Regions from separate parts of the Streptomyces sp. NPDC039430 genome, predicted to be linked through region 1. Evidence: riboswitches for the same ligand, from Rfam matches in the RefSeq annotation. Region 1 holds a riboswitch; each other region holds the start of a gene.
The links. Region 1 has a riboswitch for cobalamin ahead of ACZ7LS_RS21400 (5-methyltetrahydropteroyltriglutamate--homocysteine S-methyltransferase). Riboswitches for the same ligand answer to the same signal wherever they lie in the genome.
Positions count from the first base shown of each region.

Region 2: linked by a shared signal. The riboswitch ahead of cobN (cobaltochelatase subunit CobN) and the one ahead of ACZ7LS_RS21400 (5-methyltetrahydropteroyltriglutamate--homocysteine S-methyltransferase) in region 1 are both predicted to bind cobalamin.
Region 3: linked by a shared signal. The riboswitch ahead of ACZ7LS_RS04380 (ABC transporter substrate-binding protein) and the one ahead of ACZ7LS_RS21400 (5-methyltetrahydropteroyltriglutamate--homocysteine S-methyltransferase) in region 1 are both predicted to bind cobalamin.

Region 1 is NZ_JBVKAK010000008.1:205,359-212,591, reverse strand. It holds gene ACZ7LS_RS21415 (PQQ-dependent sugar dehydrogenase) at 383-1,522, shown strand; gene ACZ7LS_RS21410 (PAS domain S-box protein) at 1,812-2,441, shown strand; gene ACZ7LS_RS21405 (PP2C family protein-serine/threonine phosphatase) at 2,460-2,987, shown strand; partial or broken gene ACZ7LS_RS21400 (5-methyltetrahydropteroyltriglutamate--homocysteine S-methyltransferase) at 2,936-3,733, opposite strand; cobalamin riboswitch at 3,896-4,113, opposite strand; gene ACZ7LS_RS21395 (methionyl-tRNA formyltransferase) at 4,200-5,147, opposite strand; gene ACZ7LS_RS21390 (lysine N(6)-hydroxylase/L-ornithine N(5)-oxygenase family protein) at 5,399-6,751, shown strand; gene ACZ7LS_RS21385 (iron-siderophore ABC transporter substrate-binding protein) at 6,898-7,233, shown strand, end outside.
Region 2 is NZ_JBVKAK010000021.1:39,429-46,661, reverse strand. It holds gene ACZ7LS_RS33235 (hypothetical protein) at 1-743, shown strand, start outside; gene cobN (cobaltochelatase subunit CobN) at 1,148-4,792, opposite strand; cobalamin riboswitch at 4,830-4,981, opposite strand; gene cobG (precorrin-3B synthase) at 5,239-6,780, shown strand; gene ACZ7LS_RS33220 (precorrin-8X methylmutase) at 6,777-7,233, shown strand, end outside.
Region 3 is NZ_JBVKAK010000001.1:1,017,033-1,024,265, reverse strand. It holds gene ACZ7LS_RS04405 (nicotinate phosphoribosyltransferase) at 1-764, opposite strand, end outside; gene clpS (ATP-dependent Clp protease adapter ClpS) at 905-1,210, shown strand; gene ACZ7LS_RS04395 (DUF2017 domain-containing protein) at 1,210-1,788, shown strand; gene ACZ7LS_RS04390 (amino acid permease) at 2,123-3,589, shown strand; gene ACZ7LS_RS04385 (M67 family metallopeptidase) at 3,715-4,128, shown strand; cobalamin riboswitch at 4,150-4,296, shown strand; gene ACZ7LS_RS04380 (ABC transporter substrate-binding protein) at 4,346-5,344, shown strand; gene ACZ7LS_RS04375 (FecCD family ABC transporter permease) at 5,353-6,393, shown strand; gene ACZ7LS_RS04370 (ABC transporter ATP-binding protein) at 6,390-7,166, shown strand.

The sequences.
Region 1 (7,233 bases):
CGAACGGTAGGTCGCTACTGATTCGAGAGTCAATAGAGGTCGCGTAATTGCTGACTCTCGAATCAATATCCGGCCGTGCGTTTCGCCGCCCGGGTGGGCTTGGCCTGGGTGAGCGCGTCCCGGGCATGCGCCGAGGGACGTGGTGGCGACGGACGTGACCGCGAGCGGAAACGGGAAGCGGAAACAGGAAGCGGGGCGGAAAGGTGAACGGAGGCGCAGGGGCTGGGTATTGGTCTAGGCCAAGCCGTCCTGTCCCTGTATCCTCATCCGTAGCCAGTAGCACACAATCCCCCCACCCAGGTTGCGTGCTGGCACGGGCGACGCCCCTGACAACTGCCCAAAGCAGCCGGGTTCCCCCCATTCGCCGACCAGGAGGGTCACGGTGAAAATCCGCACCAGAAGCTCGGCGGTCATCGGCTCCATCTGCCTCGTCGCTTCCCTCGCCTTCACCACGGCGTCCGCCGACGAGCCCGCGGCCCCGCGTCAGGCGGCGGCCGAAGTGGCGCTCACGAAAGTGGCCACAGCCCAGAATCCCATCGCCGGCGCCGCCGGGCCCGGTGGCACGGTCTGGATAGCCGAACGCGCGGGCACCGTAAGGGTCCTGGGCGATCAGGGGCTCGGCGCCCCCGTCCTCGACATATCGGGCGAGACCACCACCGACGGCGAACGCGGCCTGCTGGGCATCGCGTTCGACAAGAAGTTCGCGCACTTCTACATCTCGTTCACCGACCTCGAAGGCACCAGCACCGTGGACGAGTTCGCCGTACGGCGCGGCAAGCTCCAGCCGAACACCCGGCGCACGGTCCTCACCCAGACGCAGCCGTACGCCAACCACAACGGCGGCGACATCAAGTTCGGCCCCGACGGCTATCTCTACATCGCGTTCGGCGACGGCGGTTCGGGCGGCGATCCGCACGGCAACGGGCAGAAGCTCGACACGCTGCTCGGCAAGCTCCTGCGGATCGACCCGCGCGGCGGCGAGCCGTACGCGATCCCGGCGGACAACCCGTTCGTGGACGACCCGAACGCCAAGGGCGAGATCTGGGCGTACGGGCTGCGCAACCCGTGGCGGTTCTCCTTCGACGCGGACAAGGGCGACCTGCTGATCGCCGACGTCGGCCAGAGCGCCTGGGAGGAGATCGACTGGGCCCCGGCGGACAGCGAGGGCGGCGAGAACTACGGCTGGTCCTCGATGGAGGGCAACCACCCCTTCCGGGGCGGGACGGAGCCCGCGAACCACGTGCCGCCGATCCACGAGTACGACCGTAACGGGCTGGGCTGCTCGGTGACCGGCGGTTACGTCTACCGGGGCGACGCGATCCCGGAGCTCAAGGGACAGTATCTGTTCGCCGACTACTGCGACGGCACGGTCCGCGCTCTGCGGATGGAGAACGGCAAGGTGACCGGCGAGAGCGACCTCGGAGTCAACGGCGGCGAGACCATCTCGTTCGTGCAGGACGGCGACGGCGAGCTGTATGTGCTCGGCATCGGCGGCAGCATCTCCCGTATCGACCCGGCGTAACCAACGAGCCCGGTTCGACGGGGCGGCGGATTGCCGGCCCATCGCCCCGGCGGATGAAACACAGCAGGTCAGGCCCGGTGCTGAGAAATCAGCACCGGGCCTGATGTGGTGTACGCCCCCGACAGCGCACCACGGAACGTGACCACGCGGCCCCGGCCGGTACGGTGCGTCGCCGACCGTCTCGGGAGACCATGGAAGCACCGGAAGGGCACGGGGATCATTCCGGCGCCGCGGCTCCGGGGCCCGCGCCGGAAGCGCCCCGCACCGGCGGGTGGAAGGAGCGACCGGGATGGGTGGGACGGGACCCCGCGACGCCGGTGGCGCCGGCGACTTCTCCGGCCCTTTCCCGGAGTGGCCGAGCGGGGTGCTGGACGCCCTCGGTGTCGCGGTGGTGGCGCTCGGCAGAGCCGGGCGGATCATCCTCTGGGGCGCACGGGCCGAGGAGCTCTTCGGCTACTCCGCGCGGGAAGCGCTGGGACGGCACGCGGCACGGCTGCTGGCCGACGACCGGTGCGCGGACCTGGTGGCCGGCCGCGATCACAGCGGCGGCCCAGGCACGCCGGCGCCTGGCCCTGAGCGCCGAGGGCTCCGCCCGTATCGGAACCACGCTGGACATCACACAGACGGCCCGGGAGCCGGCCGATGTCCTGGTGCCCGGACTCAGCGACATCGCGGTGGTGGACGTACTCGACTCCACCCCGGGCCATCGCCGGCCCGCGGCACTCGACAGCGGCCCGGTGGTCGTGCGCCCCCTCGCGGTGAAGGCCGCCTGCCCCACAGAGGTGGCACCCGCCGTCGGCACCGCCGACGAGCTGGTCCGCTACGACGCCGACCGGCTGGTCACCCAGTGCCTGCGGACCGGTCACCCGGTCATGGTGGCGCACGTGGACGAAGGAGATCTGGCGCGCATCGCCCGTGACGCCGGAGCGGCCGCTGCCTGGCCGGGAGCGGCATCCAGTCATATCTCGCGATTCCGCTGACCGCCCAGGGCGAGCCATCGGGAGTGCTGAGCCTGACGCGCGGTCCCAACGCGCTCCCGTTCACGGCGGACGACTCGATCCTGGCCGGTGACCTGGCGGGCCGGACCGCGGTGTCCCTCGACAACGCGCGCCTGTACGAGAGCGTCCGCGACACGGCGGTGACACTCCAGCGCAGCCTGTTGCCGCGGCCGGCGCCGCCCGAGAGCCTGGAGGTGGCCACGCGCTGCCAACCCGCGGTGGCCGCCAACGAGGTGGGCGGCGACTGGTTCGATGTCATCCCCCTCGCGGAGGACAGGACCGCGCTCGTGGTGGGCGATGTGATGGGCAGCGGCATCGCCGCGGCAGCCGCGATGGGGCGCCCGCGCACCGCCACCGCCACGCCGGCCGACCTCGGCCTCCCGCCCTCCGAGGTGCTGCGACACCTCGACAAGATCACCGGTGCCTTCGCCAGGACGGGAAGGGCCTCGCCGAGCCGGTCGAAGTAGGAGGCGACGAGCAGTTTCGGCCGGTCGGCCGCACCGCCGAGGTCGCGGTACGCACGGGCGGCGGCGTTCAGCTCGGCGGGCGTGCGGTCCTGGGCCAGGGCGGGCTCGTCGAGCTGGACCCACTCGGCGCCGGCGGCGCGCAGTGCGGCGAGCACCTCGGCGTAGACGGGCAGCAGCCGGTCCAGGAGGGTGAGTGGTTCGAAATCGGCGGCCACCCCCGGGGCCGGCTTGGCCAGCAGGAGATACGTGACCGGGCCGACCAGCACCGGGCGGGCGGCCAGTCCCAGCGCGAGGGCTTCCCCCAGCTCGGCGACCTGCTTGGCGGAGTCGGCCGCGAAGACCGTGTCCGGCCCCAACTCGGGGACCAGATAGTGGTAGTTGGTGTCGAACCACTTGGTCATCTCAAGGGGGGCCACGTCCTGGTTGCCGCGCGCCATCGCGAAGTAGCCGTCGAGCGCGCCTGCTTCGACGGCCGCGCGGTGCCGCTGGGGGACGGCGCCGACCATGACACTGGTGTCCAGGACGTGGTCGTAGTACGAGAAGTCACCTGTCGGCACCTCGCTGATGCCGGCGTCGGCCAACTGCCGCCAGTGCGAACGGCGCAGGTCCTTGGCCGTCTCCTGGAGGGCGTCGGCGGTGACGCGGCCCTTCCAGTAGCCCTCGATGGCCTTCTTCAGTTCACGGTTCCGGCCCTGGCGGGGGTAGCCGCACACGGTGGCCCGTGCTGCCGCGGACTTCGCTGTCACGGAAATCTCCTTCGCGAGAAGATTCCTGAACTCCCGGAGACGGGACGCGAACGCGAAGGGGTGACGAACCGGACGGACCCGGCGCGCGCGTCGGCGCGGCCTTCCGTCTGGTGATGTACGCCGACCCGCCCACGAGGTCACCGGGATATCCGCACGCGATCGGTCACGTACGGGCAACGGGCAGGTCTTCGGACTCGCGGGCACGTCTGCCGGGGCAGATTCCTACTGGCCGTCGCTTCCCAGATCCACGGTCGGATCCAGTGCGTATGACGGCGGTCGTTCCCGCTCACCGCTGCGGGGCAGTCCCGGATTCCCACCGGGTTCCCTCTTACGACGCGCCTGCCTGGCGGACAGGGCGAACCAGCTGCACGGTCCACCCTGGAGGGCGGACCGTTTCTCGCGCACCACCGCTCACATTCCGGAACGTGACGTGGGACGCGGGATCCGCGTCGCCAGGGGCCGGTCCTCAGGGACGGCTGGTGAGGTAGCCGCCCATGGAGGTGAAGTACTCGGTCGCGGGCAGCTCGCGGCCGTCCTCCGTCCGTACGCGGGTGATGGCCAGGCCGTGGTTCCGTCCGGTGCGGGCGTCCGCGCCGGCGACGATCACCACGCCCTCGCCCTCGCGGTAGAAGACGCGGCCGGGCGTGCCTCCGTAGCGGCCCTCCGAAACGACCGCGGTCAGCACCTCCAGACGCTTGCCCCTGTGGAAGGTGAAGGCGCTCGGGTACGGCGCGGACTGGGCGCGGACCAGCCGCTCCAGGACGTCGGCCGGCCAGTCCCAGTTGATCCGGATGTCCTCCTCGGCCCGCTTGTGGAAGAAGGTGGCCCGGGAGCGGTCCTGCTGGGTGAACTCGGTCTGCCCGGAGGCGATCCGGTCCAGGGCGCCGACCGTCACGGGGGCGATGAGGCCGACCGTCTTGTGGAACAGGTCGGTGGCGGTGTCGGTGGGCTCCACCGGCACCGCGCGCTGGTCCACGATGTCGCCCGCGTCGAGCACCTCGTCCATCATGTGGGCCGTGACGCCGACTTCGGTCTCCCCGTTGATGAGGGCCCAGATCAGCGGCGAGAAGCCGGCGTACTTCGGCAGGAGCGAGTCGTGGATGTTCAGTGTGCCGAAGCGGGGAAGGCCGTAGATCCGCGGCGGGATCCATGTGCGCCAGTTGTTGGCCACGATGATGTCCGGGCCGGCTTCCTTGAGCCGCTGGAACAGCTCCTCGTCGTCCGGCCTGTTGCGGATGATGACGGGGACGCCGTGCTCCTCGGCCAGGTCGGCGACCGAGTCGCTCCAGATCTTCTCGTAGGCGTGCTCGCTCTTGGGATGCGTCACGACCGTCACCACGTCGTGCTCGGAGTCCAGGAGTGCTCGCAGCGTGCGATGTCCCCAGGTCTGGTAACCGAACATGACGACCCGCATGGGGTTCCTCCTCAGAAGAGCGAATGATCGCAGTAAGTAAAGCAAGCCTTACCTAAGGATGCAACGGGCGCCGTTTCCAGGCCCGTTCGACGCCGAGGTGGGCCGCTTGCCCGATTCGTCCGGTCGACAGGTCGAGCTAGGTCAGGTTAGCTTTACCTAAGTTCGACTGGCCGGTGTCCTCGGCGGGCTCGGCGTCTTCGTTTCTTCTCACCCACGCCTGACAGGCGGCTGTCCCGCACGATGGGAGTGACATGTCACAGGTTCTTCCTGGCGACGCACCTCTGATCCACGACCTCATAGGAATCGGCTTCGGGCCGTCCAATGTGGCCATGGCGATCGCGCTCAGCGAGCACAACGCGAGCGTCGGCAGGCAGGAGGCGGTCACTGCTCACTTCTTCGAGAGCCAGCCGAGCTTCGGCTGGCACCGCGGCATGCTGATCGACGACGCGACGATGCAGGTGTCCTTCCTCAAGGACCTGGTGACGCTGCGCAACCCGTCCAGCGAGTACACGTTCCTGCGGTACCTGCAGAGCAAGGGCCGGCTGATCGACTTCGTCAACCACAAGAACCTCTTCCCGCTCCGCGTCGAGTTCCACGACTACTTCGAGTGGGCCGCGGCGAAGGTCGACGACATGGTCTCCTACGGCCATGAGGTCGTCGCCGTCGCCCCCGTCATACGCGACGGAGTCGTGGAGTACCTCGATGTGACGGCCCGTTCGGGCACGGAGACGGTCGTCCACCGTGCCCGCAACCTCGTCATCGGCACGGGGCTGCGCCCCCTCCTGCCGGAGGGGATCGAGCGGACCGAGCGGGTCTGGCACAACTCCGACCTCCTCGCGAAGGTGGACGGCCTGGAGGGCGCGGACCCCACGCGCTTCATCGTGGTCGGCGCCGGCCAGAGCGCCGCGGAGAACGTGGCGTATCTGCACCGCCGCTTCCCGGGCGCCGAGGTCTGCGCGGTCTTCTCCCGCTACGGCTACAGCCCCGCCGACGACAGCAGTTTCGCCAACCGCATCTTCGATCCCGAGGCGGTCGACGAGTACTTCACGGCCCCCGACGACATCAAGCGCCGGCTGATGGACTACCACGGCAACACCAACTACTCCGTCGTGGACATCGATCTGATCGACGACCTGTACCGGCAGGCGTACCAGGAGAAGGTCCTGGGCACCGAGCGGCTGCGGTTCCTCAACATCTCGCGGCTGACCGCCGTCGAGGAGGCCGGGGACCAGGTGCGCGCCACCGTCACCTCCCTGGTCAACGGCGAGGAAGAGGTGCTGGACGCCGACGTCGTGGTCCTCGCCACCGGCTACAGCCAGGCCGACCCCCTCGGCCTCCTCGGCGGCGTCGCGGACAGCTGCCACCGCGACGACCAGGGCCGTGTCCGCGTCGAGCGGGACTACCGCGTCACGACGGACCCCGAACTGCGCTGCGGCATCTACCTCCAGGGCGGTACCGAGCACACGCACGGCATCACGTCGTCCCTGCTCTCCAACACCGCGATCAGGGTCGGCGAGATCCTGGACTCGATCCTCGACCGTGGCCAGGAGCCCGCGCGGGGCGAGTCCCGGCCGGTCGCCGACGGCATCGGCTCCGTCCGCTGAGGACTCCTTCGTCCCCGGCATCCCTCCCTGGCAGAACCCCCCGGCCCCGGCAGAACTCCCCGGCCCCACCGCCACGCTCGCCTTCCTGCGCCGTCGTACGCGACGGGCGTGGCACGCACCGTGCAATCCCCGTGAAAGGAACAACCGTGTCCACTGGTACGCGCCCCCGTCCGACGCGTCGCGTCAGCTACCTCCCCCGTGTGGCGGTCGCCATCGTCGCCGCACTCGCTCTGTCCGCCTGTGGGGGCGGTACCGACACGGCCGAGTCGAAGCCCTCGGACGCGGCGGGCGGCTCGTCGGCCGCCTTCCCGGTGACCGTGGAGCACAAGTACGGCAGCACGACGGTCGAGTCGGAGCCCAAGAGGGTGGTCACCCTGGGCCTGTCGGACCAGGACGCGGTTCTGGCGCTCGGCGTCAAGCCCGTCGGGGCGGTCGACTGGTTCAAGGAGCAGCCGTACGGCAAGTGGCCCTGGACGAAGGAC
Region 2 (7,233 bases), on a different contig from region 1:
AGGACGTCGTGGTGATGCGCACCAACACCGGTGTCAACGCCGGGAAGATCACCTTCATCTACACCTTCACCGTCAAGGGCTCGGCCGGCGCGGGCGGCGTCGCCACCGGCGAGAGGATGCAGCAGGTCGCGGTCACGTACGACGCGGCGGCCTATGACGAGGAGGAGAAGAACGACGACCCGCACCACCCGGAGAAGCTGGTCATCACCACCAGCCAGGAAGCCGGGGACGGCGGCGGCGTCAAGGTCGAGGGAGGCGCCAACGCCGGTCCCGTCACCATCGATGTCGGTGGCGGCGGCGGATCCACCGAGTCGCGGATACACACCGAGACGGCCGAGCTCATCCTCGACAACGACACCGACAGCACCACCGTCGAGGACTGGCTGCGCGGGCGTGGCGACGACCCCGCCAGCAACCCGCTGCCCTCCCCCTCCGACGCCGCGGAAGTACCGGACTCGGACGCCGGCCCGCTCGAACACCTCCTGCACAACAAGGGGAAGCTCAGCCGGCTCGACTACGAGGCCAACACCGACTGGTGGAACGCCTCACTCGGCATCGGCTTCGGTATCTCCGCCGGACAGTTCTCCCTCGGCTTCAAACTCTTCGGCATCGACATCACCCACGAGGAGAAGAACCAGACGATCACCGGCGACCCCACCTACGCCACCGGCCCCAAGAACGGCGGCGCCCGGCCCTGGGTCGAATGGAAGAACTGCACGAAGACCAAGCCCATCCCCACCTGACGGACGGAACCGGAGGACAAGGCCGGGGCACGCGCACGGCGAACCGGACGCCACCCCGCCCCGGACGCGGCGCCGCCCGGACGCGCCGCCGCCCCGGCCCCCTCCGGCCCGCCAACTGCGTGGCTGAAAGGCGCGGTTGGACGCCTCGGGCGGATGTCGGAGATGAGCCTTGCTCTCCGTGACGGATCAGTGGCGGACGCGATGACGCGAAGGCATGTGCGGGCTGTTGGCCGCCGCGACATCAGGGGCTGTCTTCACGGCAGCGCCGTCCGCCCGAAGGACGGGCCCGCCGTGTCCACACGAAAGACGCGGGAGCCCGGGCAGAGCCGGCAGCGCCGGGCCGCGCGGCATGGTGCGTGTCCTCCGCAACGGCCTCGCGCCCCGCGCCCGCCCCCGGACCGGGCTCAGTCCTCCCCCTCCAACTCCCCCTCCAACTCCCCCTCGGTCTCCAGGAACACCGCCCGCAGCGCGTCCAGCACCGCCGGGTCGGGCTTCGCCCACATCCCGCGCGACTCCGCCTCCAGCAGCCGTTCCGCGATGCCGTGCAGGGCCCAGGGGTTGGCCTCCTGGAGGAACTCGCGGTTCTCGGGGTCCAGGACGTACGTCTCCGTGAGCTTGTCGTACATCCAGTCCGCGACCACGCCCGTCGTCGCGTCGTACCCGAAGAGGTAGTCGACCGTCGCGGCCAGTTCGAAGGCCCCCTTGTAGCCGTGGCGGCGCATCGCCTCGATCCAGCGGGGGTTGACCACACGGGCGCGGAAGACCCGTGACGTCTCCTCGACCAGCGTGCGCGTACGGACCGTCTCGGGGCGGGTCGAGTCGCCGATGTACGCCTCGGGGGCCGTGCCCTTGAGCGCGCGGACGGTGGCGACCATGCCGCCGTGGTATTGGAAGTAGTCGTCCGAGTCCGCGATGTCGTGCTCGCGGGTGTCGGTGTTCTTGGCGGCCACCGCGATGCGCTTGTACGCGGTCTCCATCTCGTCGCGCGCCGGGCGGCCGTCGAGTTCCCGGCCGTACGCGTAGCCGCCCCACACCGTGTAGACCTCGGCGAGGTCCGCGTCCGTGCGCCAGTCGCGGCTGTCGATGAGCTGGAGGATGCCCGCGCCGTACGTGCCGGGCCGGGAGCCGAAGATACGGGTCGTGGCGCGGCGTTCGTCGCCGTGCTCGGCGAGGTCCGCCTGGGCGTGGGCGCGGATGAAGTTGACGTCGGCCGGCTCGTCCAGCGAGGCCGCGAGCCGTACCGCGTCGTCCAGCAGCCCGATCGCGTGCGGGAACGCGTCACGGAAGAAGCCGCTGATGCGCAGGGTGACGTCGACGCGCGGGCGGCCGAGTTCGGCGGGAGGGATCGCCTCCAGGCCCGTCACCCGGCGCGACGCGTCGTCCCACACCGGGCGGACGCCCAGCAGCGCGAGCGCCTCCGCGATGTCGTCGCCCGAGGTGCGCATGGCGCTCGTACCCCAGAGGGACAGCCCGACGGAGGTCGGCCAGTCGCCGTTGTCGGTGCGGTAGCGGGTGAGGAGGGAGTCGGCGAGTGCCTGGCCGGTCTCCCAGGCGAGCCTGCTCGGTACGGCCTTGGGGTCGACGGAGTAGAAGTTGCGGCCGGTCGGCAGGACGTTGACCAGGCCGCGCAGCGGGGACCCGGACGGGCCCGCCGGTACGAACCCGCCGCTCAGCGCGTGCACCACATGCTCGATCTCGTCGATGGTGCCCGCGAGCCGCGGTACGACCTCGCGCGCCGCGAAGTCGAGGATCGCCGCGACCCCCGCCGGGAGGCCCTCGGCGACGCCCTCCACCGCCGCCGGGTCCCAGTCCGCGTCCTCCATCGCCTGGACGAGCGCGCGGGCCCGCTCCTCCGCCGCGTCGGCGTCGGTACGGGTCGCGGCCGACTCGTCGAGCCCGAGGGCCTCGCGCAGACCGGGCAGGGAGGCCGTACCGCCCCAGATCTGCCGGGCGCGCAGGATCGCCAGGACCAGGTTGACGCGCGCCTCGCCGGCCGGCGCGCCGCCGAGCACATGCAGACCGTCGCGGATCTGCGCGTCCTTGACCTCGCAGAGCCAGCCGTCGACATGGAGCAGGAAGTCGTCGAACCCGTCGTCGTCCGGCCGGTCTTCGAGCCCGAGGTCGTGGTCGAGCTTCGCCGCCTGGATCAGGGTCCAGATCTGGGCGCGGATCGCGGGCAGCTTCGCCGGGTCCATGGACGAGATCGCCGCGTACTCGTCGAGCAGCTGCTCAAGGCGCGCGATGTCGCCGTACGACTCGGCGCGCGCCATCGGCGGTACGAGATGGTCCACGAGCGTGGCGTGCACGCGCCGCTTGGCCTGCGTGCCCTCGCCCGGGTCGTTGACCAGGAACGGGTAGATCAGCGGCAGGTCGCCGAGCGCGGCGTCGGGGGCGCAGGCCGCCGACATTCCCGCGTTCTTGCCGGGCAGCCACTCCAGATTGCCGTGCTTGCCGAGGTGGATCATCGCGTCGGCGCCGAAGCCGCCGTCCTCGCGGGCGGCCTGGATCCAGCGGTAGGCCGCCAAGTAGTGGTGCGAGGGCGGCAGATCGGGGTCGTGGTAGATCGCGATGGGGTTCTCGCCGAAGCCGCGCGGCGGCTGGATGAGGATCAGCAGATTGCCGCGCCGCAGGGCGGCGAGCACGATGTCGCCGTCCGGGTCCCCGCCCGCGCCGACGCGGCTGCGGTCGAGGAACATCTCACCGGGCGGCGGCCCCCAGTGCCGCTCCACCGACTCGCGCAGCTCGGCGGGGAGTTGGCCGTACCACCGCCGGTAGTCGGCGGCCGGGATACGGACCGGGTTACGGGCGAGCTGCTCCTCGGTCAGCCACTCCTGGTCATGGCCGCCGGCCTCGATGAGGGCGTAGATCAGCTCGTCGCCGTCGCCGGACGCCAGCCCGGGGACGGGCTCGGAACCGAAGTCGTAGCCCTCCTCGTCCAGCCGGCGCAGCAGGGACACCGCGCTGGCGGGGGTGTCGAGACCGACGGCGTTGCCGATACGGGAGTGCTTGGTGGGGTACGCGGAGAGGACCAGCGCGACGCGCTTCTCGGCGTTCGTGACATACCGCAGCCTGGCGTGGCGTACGGCGATCCCGGCCACGCGGGCGGCCCGCTCGGGGTCGGCGACGTAGACCGGCAGACCGTCCGGGTCCAGCTCCTTGAAGGAGAACGGGACGGTGATCAGGCGGCCGTCGAACTCCGGCACCGCGACCTGCGAGGCGGCGTCCAGCGGGGACAGCCCCTCGTCGCTCTCTTCCCAGGCGGCGCGGCTGCCGGTGAGGCAGAGGGCCTGGAGGATCGGTACGTCGAGCGCGGCGAGCGCCCCCGCGTCCCATGCCTCGTCGTCCCCGCCCGCCGACGCCTCGGCGGGTTTGGTGCCGCCGGCCGCGAGCACGGTCGTGACGATGGCGTCGGCCTCGCGCAGGGCCACCAGCAGCTCGGCCTCGGGCGCGCGCAGGGAGGAGACGTAGAGCGGGAGGGCGCGGGCGTCGGCGGCCTCGACGGCCTCGCACAGCGTGTCCACGAAGGCGGTGTTCCCGCTGAGGTGGTGCGCGCGGTAGTAGAGCACGGCGACCGTCGGCCGGTCGGCGCCCGGCGCGGTGGCCCGTACCGGACGGGGCACCCGGCCCCAGGTGGGCGCGGCGGCGGGCGGCTCGAAGCCGTGGCCGGTGAGCAGGACCGTGTCGGAGAGGAACCGCGCGAGCTGGTCCAGGTTGGCCGGACCGCCGTGCGCGAGATAGGCGTGCGCCTCGGCCGCGATACCGATGGGGACGGTCGACGCCTCCATCAGCTGGGCGTCGGGGGCCTGTTCACCGGTGAGGACCACGACGGGCCGGTCGCCCGCGAGCAGCAGGTCGATCCCGTCCTGCCAGGCGCGCAGCCCGCCGAGGAGCCGTACGACCACGAGGTCGGCGCCGTCGAGCAGCGCGGGCAGTTCGTCGAGCGCGAGCCGGGCGGGGTTGGCGAAGCGGTACGGGACGGGCCCGCCCGCCGCGTTCGCCGCGCGGGCGCTCAGCAGATCGGTGTCGGACGTCGACAGGAGCAGAAGCATGCGGCGTCTGGCCTTCCTCGGGGTCCGCGCCCCGGGCGAGGTGTGGAGGACGGCGGGAGTTCCTGGCTCGCCCGGCTGCTGCCGGACTCACAGTGGCGGGACCGCGCCGGGTTCGCACCGGGCTTCCTCCCCAAGACGCCGTCGCTGGCGTTGACGGGCCTGGGCAGACCCGTCGTCTGCATAGTAAGTGCTGAGGTCACGGGCGGGGGAGGGTGCCTGGAACGCGGGCCGGTAGGAGGCCGATACGAGGCTGATACGGGCCCGACAGGGGCGGGAGCGGGCCGGGCGGTGGCCGGACGGTGGCTGGGTGATGGCTGGATGGCGACCGGGCGGGTGACCGGGCGATGGCTGGGTGGCGAGCGGCGCCGTGGCCGGCCGTGGTGGCCGGAGAGGCGGCCCGGCGGCGGGACGGGAGCGGGCGTGGGCGCGTGGGTATGCTCGCCGCCATGCCGCCCACCTCGCCAACACCCGTGAACCGGGACGAAGCGCCCCCGCGGGCCGCCGTACGGGAGTCCTCGCAGGAGTCCGTACGGGCCCCTCTGCGGGAGCGCGGCGACGCCTGCCCCGGCGCGCTGCGGCTGCACACCGCGGACGACGGCCGGCTGGCCCGGTTGCGGCTGCCCGCCGGACTTTTGACGGTCCGTCAGGCGGAGGTACTGGCGGACGCGGCGGAGCGGCTGGGCGACGGACATCTGGACCTCACCTCCCGCGGCAATGTGCAACTGCGCGGCCTGGACGACGTGGGCGGGAACCGCGGCGCGGAACTCGCCGGGCTGCTGCACGAGGCCGGGCTGCTGCCCTCGGAGACCCACGAGCGGGTACGGAACATCGTGGCGTCACCGCTGGCCGGGCTCGACGAACTCCCGTCCGCCGACGTCCAGTTGTGGGCGCGTGAGCTGGACGGGCTGCTGTGCGCGAGCGCGCGGGCGGCGGCGCTCTCCGGGCGGTTCCTCTTCGCGCTGGACGACGGACGCGGTGATGTGGCGGCCCTCGGCGCCGATGTGACGTTGCTCGCACGCGGGGACGAGTCGGTTGTCGTACGTATCGGGGCAAACAGGTCGGGCTTGCGCGTGACCCCCGAGGACGCACCGCGCGCGGCCCTGTTGGCGGCGGAGACGTTTCTCACGGTCGCGGAGGCGAGTGGCTCGGGGGCGTGGCGGGTACGGGAATTGCCCGCCGAGTACGGCCGGGGGCTGGAGGCGGCGGTACGGGCGGGGCTGGGGGACGCCGGGATCGGGACGGAGTACGTGACGGGGGCGGAGGCGGCGGGTGCGGGGCCGAACCACCCGGGTCCGGGCTCGGGCTCGGGCTCGGGCTCGGGCTCGGGCTCGGAAGAGGAGCTTCCCATTCCGGACCCCGTTCCGGATCACGTTCCGAGCCCTGCTCCTCGTCCCGTTCCGAGCCCTGCGTCCGGTCCCGTTCCAGGTCCCGTTCCTGGCCTCGTACCGTCGCCCGACGGGACCATGGCCCTCTCCGTCCACGCCCGCCTCGGCCGGCTGACCGTGGCGCAGTGGCGGCTGCTCGCGGCGGCGGCGAACGGACCGCTGCGCGTGACCCCGTGGCGCGGAGTGATCGTGCCGGGGGTGGCTCCGGCAGCGGCCGGCTCCGCCCTGGACCGGCTCCGTACGGCCGGGCTGATCACCGGCCCAGGCTCCCCCTGGCACGGCGTCGGCGCCTGCACCGGCCGGCCCGGCTGCGCGAAGGCGCTGGCGGACGTACGGTCCGACGCGGCGGCGGCCGTGTCCCACGGCTCGGGCGGCCTGCCCGTCTACTGGTCGGGGTGCGCACGCCGCTGCGGCCATCCGCGGGGCCGGTGGGTGGATGTGGTCGCGACGGGCGAAGGCCGTTACGACATCTCCGTACAGGGAGACGCCCCGGACACCACCCCGAAGTCCCCCACCACAGGACCGGAACTCGCCGACGCGGTTGCGGCGGCACGCACAACCCCTTTGACGAGTTCGACGAGTTCGACGAGTTCGACGAGATGAGCGAGAAGACCACGGTGTCCACAGTGCCCACAGGGTTCGAGTACGAGAAGGACGGCGCGGCGATATACCGCCAGTCCTTCGCCACGATCCGCGCCGAGGCGGACCTCACCGGGCTGCCGGCCGAGGTCTCCCAGGTCGCGGTGCGGATGATCCACGCCTGCGGCATGGTCGACCTGGTCCGCGACCTCGCCTTCAGCCCCGGTGTGGTGGTCCGCGCCCGCGAGGCGCTGCGCGCGGGCGCGCCCGTGCTGTGCGATGTGGCGATGGTCGCCAGCGGGGTCACCCGCAAACGGCTGCCCGCGGACAACGAGGTCGTCTGCACCCTCTCCGATCCGTCGGTGCCCGCGCTCGCCGCCGAGCTGGGAACGACACGCAGCGCCGCCGCGCTGGAGCTGTGGCGGGACCGGATGGAAGGCGCGGTGGTGGCCGTCGGCAACGCGCCGACCGCCCTCT
Region 3 (7,233 bases), on a different contig from region 1:
GGGCCCGCGATCTCCACGGCCGTCCGTACGGCCTCGGCCACGTCGAACGTGTCGACGAGCAGCGTCGTCCCCCGGCCGAGCGAGTCGATCTGGGCCCGGAAGGCGTCCCGTTCGCTGTCGTGCAGCAGGGTGAACGCGTGCGCGCTGGTGCCCACTGTCGGGATGCCGTAGCGGAACCCGGCCGCCAGGTCCGAGGTGGTGTCGAAGCCGCCGACGTACGCGGCGCGCGCGGCGGCGACCGCGGCCAGTTCGTGCGTCCGGCGCGCGCCCATCTCGATCAGTCCGCGCCCGCTCGCCGCCGCCGCCATCCGGGAGGCCGCCGCGGCGATCGCCGAGTCATGGTTGAGGATCGACAGGATCACGGTCTCCAGCAGCACGCACTCGGCGAAGGAGCCCTCGACCCGCAGGATCGGCGAGCCGGGGAAGTACACCTCGCCCTCCGGATAACCCCAGATGTCCCCGCTGAAGCGGTACGAGGCCAGCCATTCGAGCGTCGCCGCGTCCACGATCCCCTGCTCCCGGAGGAAACCCAGCACATCCGCGTCGAACCGGAAGTTCTCCACGGCGTCCAGGACGCGTCCGGTGCCGGCCACGACCCCGTACCTGCGTCCCTCGGGCAGCCGCCGGGTGAAGACCTCGAAGACCGAGCGCCGGTCGGCCGTGCCCGCCTGGAGCGCCGCCCGGAGCATCGTCAGCTCGTACTGATCAGTGAAGAGCGCGGTCGACGGCACGTCCACCGGCAAACCCAGATCCGCAGTGTTCATACGACGATGCTACCCAATACTCGTCACCTTGACGATTTCTCGTGGCCGTTTGTGCGACACGCCGCGACGGGTGGCAGCATGGGTCATGTGAGGCTGTGAATTCCGGCACGCCCCCGCAGAGAAGAAGGTCGTCCCGAACCGTGAGTGTTGCCCCGACTGAGATCGAACGCCCCGAATCGGCCGAGGAGACTTTCGCCGTCCCCGAACCCGACGTGCCATGGGTGACGATCGTGCACAACGACCCGGTCAACCTGATGAGTTATGTGGCGTACGTCTTCCAGACCTATTTCGGCTATCCGAAGGACAAGGCGCACAAGCTGATGCTCGACGTCCACCACAAGGGCCGCGCGATCGTCTCCAGCGGGAGCCGCGAGGAGATGGAGCGCGACGTACAGGCGATGCACGGATTCGGGCTGTGGGCCACCCTCTCGCAGGACCGCGCCTGATGGCCGGGCAGTTCGAGGCGATCCCGGGCGGCGGCGCGGCCGTCGCGCTCGACGAGGTCGAGGTCTCGATCCTGCGCTCGCTCGCCGTACAGCTGCTGGAGCTGATAGGGCCGGGCGACGAGCCGGCCCAGGGCGAGGACCCGCTCGCCTCGCTCTTCAGCGAGGGTCCGAGCGAGCCGCCGGCCGACCCGGCGCTGGCCCGGCTCTTCCCGGACGCGTATGGCGATGACGACGACGAACTACGCGAATTCTCCTCGGAGTTCAGACGGTTCACGGAGAACGATCTGCGCGGCCGCAAGCGCGAGGACGGCCTCGCGCTCGTCCGCACGCTGGACGCGCTCGCCGTGGAGGGCGGGGGCGCCGCCGTACTCAAGCTGACCCCCGACGACTGCCGGCACTGGCTCGGCGCCCTCAACGATCTGCGGCTGACGATCGGCACGCGCCTGGAGGTCACCGACGAGGACGAGGGCGGCGAGCTGTACCGGCTGCCCGACTCCGACCCGCGCAAGCCGATGGTGATGGCGTACCTCTGGCTCGGCGCGCTCCAGGAATCGCTCGTCGAGACCCTCATGCCTTGACCCCCGCGTGTCATATGCCGGTTGCCCGCAAGCCCCCTTCCGTACGCTCAGGTGACGCTCAATTCGGCATAACGATCCCGTCACCGCTCCGGCGACCTTTGCGGTTCGCGGTGCGATTCGTCCGCTTCTCCCTGTGGCCTGTGCCACAGCGCGCTCCGCTGGCCGCCCGGTCCGCCGTGATAGATCTGCACGACCCCCCGGGGACGCCACCCCTGTCCCCGGGGGTGCTTCGGCCGGCCGACCGCCGGCGGCACTCCATCCATATCCGGGGGGATCAGGAACTGGTCCGTGGCCGAGAACGGCGCGGATCTGTATGGAGAAAGGGCGCACGACCATGACCTCTGCGCAGGTCGACAAGGAGTACGGCGGCGACGGGACCGCCGGAGGACCGGCCGGCGGCGGCACCTCGGAAGAGGGCTACGAGCGCGGACTCGGCAGCCGTCAGGTCCAGATGATCGCCATCGGCGGCGCCATCGGCGTCGGGCTCTTCATGGGCGCCGGAGCGAACATCGCCAAGGCCGGACCCAGCATCATCCTCATGTACGCCCTCGCCGGCGTCGTGATCTTCTTCATCATGCGGGCGCTCGGCGAGCTGCTCCTCTACCGGCCGGTCTCGGGCTCCTTCGCGGAGTACGCCAGAGAGTTCCTCGGTCCGTTCTTCGGCTTCGCCACCGGGTGGACGTACTGGCTCATGTGGGTCGTCACCGGGATGGCGGAACTGACCGCCGCGGCCATCTACATCCACTTCTGGTTCCCCGAGATCCCGCAGTGGGTCAGCGCGCTGGTCTTCCTGGTGGTGCTCTTCGGCGTCAATCTGATCTCGGTGAAGATCTTCGGCGAGGTCGAGTTCTGGTTCTCGATGATCAAGGTCACCGCGATCATCGGAATGATCGTCATCGGTCTCGGCGTGCTCACCCTCGGCTTCTCCGACGCCGGTGACACGGCGAGCGCCTCCAACCTCTGGGCCCACGACGGGATCTTCCCCAACGGCATCGGCTCCAGCCTGATGACCCTCCAGGGCGTCATGTTCGCCTACCTCGCCGTCGAGCTGGTCGGCGTCACCGCGGGCGAGTCCGAGAACCCGGAGAAGACCCTCCCCAAGGCGATCAACACACTGCCCTGGCGCATCATCGTCTTCTACGTGGGCGCGCTGACCGTCATCCTCGCGGTCGTCAAGTGGACCGAGTTCTCGGCGGGCGCCAGCCCCTTCGTCCACGCCTTCGAGAAGATGGGCATCCCGCTCGCGGCCGGCATCGTCAACTTCGTCGTACTGACCGCCGCGCTCTCCTCCTGCAACTCGGGCATGTACTCCACCGGCCGGATGCTGCGCGACCTCGCCGCCAACAGCGAGGCGCCGAAGCTCTTCGGCAAGCTCAACTCCCGCAAGACCCCGGCCTTCGGCATCACCGTCTCCGTCGCCCTCATGGGCATCGGTGTGGTCCTCAACTACATCGTCCCGGAGAAGGCCTTCGGCTATGTGACATCCGTGGCCACCGCCGCCGGTATCTGGACCTGGATGATGATCCTCATCAGCCATATCCGCTACCGCCGCGGGGTACGGGCGGGCCTGCTGCCCGCGTCGTCGTTCCCCGCCCCCGGCGGTTCGGTGTTCAGCTGGGTCGCGGTGGGCTTCCTCGCCCTCGTCACCTGCCTGATCGCGTACGACAAGGACGCGCGGGTCTCCCTCTACGTGGGGGCGGTCTGGGCGGTCTGTCTCGTCATCGGCTGGCAGTACCTCAAGCGCCGCGCCCCGCGGACCGCGGCGGGCGACTCCACCCCGGAGTACGCCTCCGCGGAGTAACCGCGCCGAGGCCCCGACGGCCCTGACCAAGCCGAGGCCCCGACGGCCCCTGCCCGACGGCCCCTGGAAACCGGGAAACTCCCTCCCGGATCCGGGGGCCGTACTCGTCCCTTTATATTTTCTCCATGCTCACCATCACGCAGGCCCTGCACGACAAGATCGTCGAGCACGCGCGCGCCGACCATCCCGACGAGGCGTGCGGCGTGGTCGCGGGCCCCGCCGGGACCGGCCGGGCCGAGCGGTTCATCCCCATGCTCAACGCCGCTCGCTCGCCCACCTTCTACGAGTTCGACTCGGCGGATCTGCTCAAGCTCTACCGGGAGATGGACGACCGCGACGAAGAGCCGGTGATCATCTACCACTCGCACACCGCGACCGAGGCGTATCCGTCCCGTACGGACATCACGTACGCCAACGAGCCGGGCGCCCACTACGTCCTCGTCTCCACCGCCGACCACGACGACTCGGGCCCGTTCCAGTTCCGCTCGTACCGCATCGTCGAGGGCGAGGTCACGGAAGAGGACGTCGAGATCGTCTGAGGCCGGGATCGGCCGAGGCGCCGGTCGCGGCGCTCGCCAGGTCTGACACACTGAGCGCCGAAACCGAGGCGGTGGGGATCAGGAAGCCGGTGCGAATCCGGCGCGGTCCCGCCACTGTGACCAAGCCCAGCTTGGCAGCCAGGAACTGACCTGCCGCCCTTCTCCCACCAGCCAGGGGACGCGGAAATCCCCCGGAGGAGGCCCTGCCGTGTCTGTGCTGTCCCGGCGCCGCCGTGCGCTCACGTCCGCCGTCATATCCGCCGTACTGCTCCCGCTCACCGCCTGCGGCGGCGCCGCCACCACGGACGCGAAGGACGGCGCGCGGGCCGCGGCCACCGCGCCCGGCTTCCCGTACACCGTCACCAACTGCGGCGTGAAAACCACCTACCAGGCGCCGCCGAAGCGCGTCGTCACCATGAACCAGCACGTCACCGAAGTGATGCTGGCGCTCGGCCTGGAGAAGTCCCTCGTCGGCACCGCCTGGCTGGACGACCGGATCCTCCCCGCCTACGAGAAGGCGTACAAGAGCGTCCCGGTGCTCGCCAAGGAGTACCCCTCCAAGGAGCGGCTGCTCGCCGCCAACCCCGACTTCGTCTACGGCGGCTACGCCAGCGCCTTCGCCGCCAAGGACGGCCGCGGCCGCGACGACCTCCAGTCCGCCGGCATCCACACCCGGCTCAACGTGGAGAACTGCCCCCGCGGCAGGACGACCCTCGACGACATCTACCGGGAGGTCCGCGAAACGGGCCGCACCTTCGGCGTCCCCGACCGCGCCGAGAAGTGGATCGCCGCCGCGCGCACCACCGTCACCGACACCGCCGCCCCGCTCAAGGGCGTCGAGCCGCTCTCCGTCTTCGTCTACGACAGCGGCGACAAGACCGCCTTCACCGCGGGCGGCACGGGCATCGGCAACGAACTGATCACCCGCGCCGGCGGCCGCAACGTCTTCGCCGACCTCGGCAAGTCCTTCGGCGACGCCACCTGGGAACAGGTCGTCGCCCGCAAGCCCGATGTCATCGTCATCTACGACTACGGCTCCACCACCGTCGCCCAGAAGAAGAAGCGACTGCTGGAGGACCCCGTGCTCAAGGACGTACCGGCCGTCAGGAACAAGCGGTTCGCCGTCATGCCGCTCTCGGACGTGGTCCTCGGCGTACGCGCGCCCGACGCCATCGAACGGCTCGCCGCGCAGCTCCACCCCGAGTCCGTCAAGTAAGCCCCGCCATGACCAGGACCACCCCGCCCGGCCACGGGCGGCTGCGCTACACCCTCGTGCTCGGCTGCCTCGCCGCCGCGCTCGCCACCGCCGTCCTCGCGGGACTCGCCCTCGGCTCCGTACGCATCCCGCCCGGCCAGGTCATCACCATCCTCACCGGCGGCGCCGACCCCAGCCCCTTCCGCACCATCGTGCTCGACGTACGGCTGCCCCGCGTGCTGCTCGGCGTGATCGTCGGCGCCGGGCTCGCCGTCGTCGGCACCGTCCTCCAGGCGCTCGTACGCAACCGGCTCGCCGACCCCTTCCTCCTCGGCATCTCCTCCGGAGCGTCCGTCGGCGCCGTACTCGTCATGGTCCTCGGCGTCGGCGGCGGGATCACCACCACCGTCGCCATGCCCGCCGCGGCCTTCGCCGGCTCGCTCCTCGCGATGGCGCTGGTGTACGGGCTGGCCCGCCGGCGCTCCACGATGACCGGCGGCCGGCTCGTCCTCGCCGGGGTCGCCGTCTCGTACATCCTCTCCGCGCTCACCACCCTCATCCTGATCGTCTCGGCACGCCCCGAGCACTTCCAGGAAGCCGTCTACTGGACCTTCGGCGGCCTCGGCAGCGCCCGCTGGTCCACCCTGCTCCTGCCCGGCGTCGTCCTCACCCTCGGCACCGCCCTCCTCATGGCCCTGGCCCGGCCGCTCGATCTGCTGCTGGCGGGCGAGGAGGGCGCGACCGCGCTCGGCCTCGACACCTCGCGCTTCCGCGCCGCGGTCTTCGTCCTCGCCTCTCTGGTCACCGGCGTGATGGTGGCCGCCAGCGGCGCCGTCGGCTTCATCGGGCTGCTCGTCCCGCACGCCGCCAGAATGGCCGTCGGCGCGGGCCACCGCGCCCTGCTGCCCGTCGCGGCACTGGGCGGAGCCGTCCTCCTCGTCGTCGCCGACCTCGCGGCCCGTACCGTCGCCGCGCCCCAGGACGTGCCCGTCGGCGTACTCACCGCGCTCACCGGCGGCCCCGCCCTGCTGTGGCTGATGCGCCGCCGCCCCGAAGGAGCCCCCGTATGACGGCGACACTCCGGCTCGAAGGACTCTCCTGCACCATCGACGGCCGGCGGCTCGTCGACAGCGCCGACCTGACCGCCGCCCCCGGCGAGACCGTCGGACTCGTCGGCCCCAACGGCAGCGGCAAGACCACCCTCCTGCGCTGCGTCTACGGAACGCTCCGCCCCAGCCACGGACGGGCCCTGCTCGACGGCGACGACCTGCTCGCCATGACCCCCAAGGCCAGGGCACGCCGCGTCGCCACCGTCCCGCAGGACGGACAACCGGACTTCGAGCTGACCGTCCGCGAGGTCGTCGCGATGGGCCGCTCCCCGCACAAACGCTTCTGGGAGGCCGACACCGCCGCCGACGCCGCCCTCGCGGAAGCCGCACTCGGCCGCGTCGGGATCGCCGGCCTCGCGGACCGCGCGTTCCCCTCCCTCTCCGGCGGCGAACGCCAGCGCGCGCTGGTCGCCCGTGCCCTGGTCCAGCGGCCCGCCCTGCTCGTACTCGACGAGCCGACCAACCACCTCGACATCCGCTACCAGCTCGACATCCTCACCCTGATCAGGGAGTCCGGGACCACCAACCTGCTCGCCCTGCACGATCTGAACCTCGCCGCGTACTACTGCGACCGCGTCTACGTCCTGCAGGAAGGCCGGATCGTGGCCTCCGGCACACCGCACGAGGTCTTCACCGCCGAACTGCTCGCCACCGTCTACGGGGTGACCGCCGAGGTCAGCACGCACCCCGCCACCGGCGCGCCGACCGTCGTCTATCTCCCACCGTCCGCCTGACGGATAGGGACCGTCCGGGATACGAGATCACATGCCGGAGCGCCGACCGGGAATCGTTACGATGACC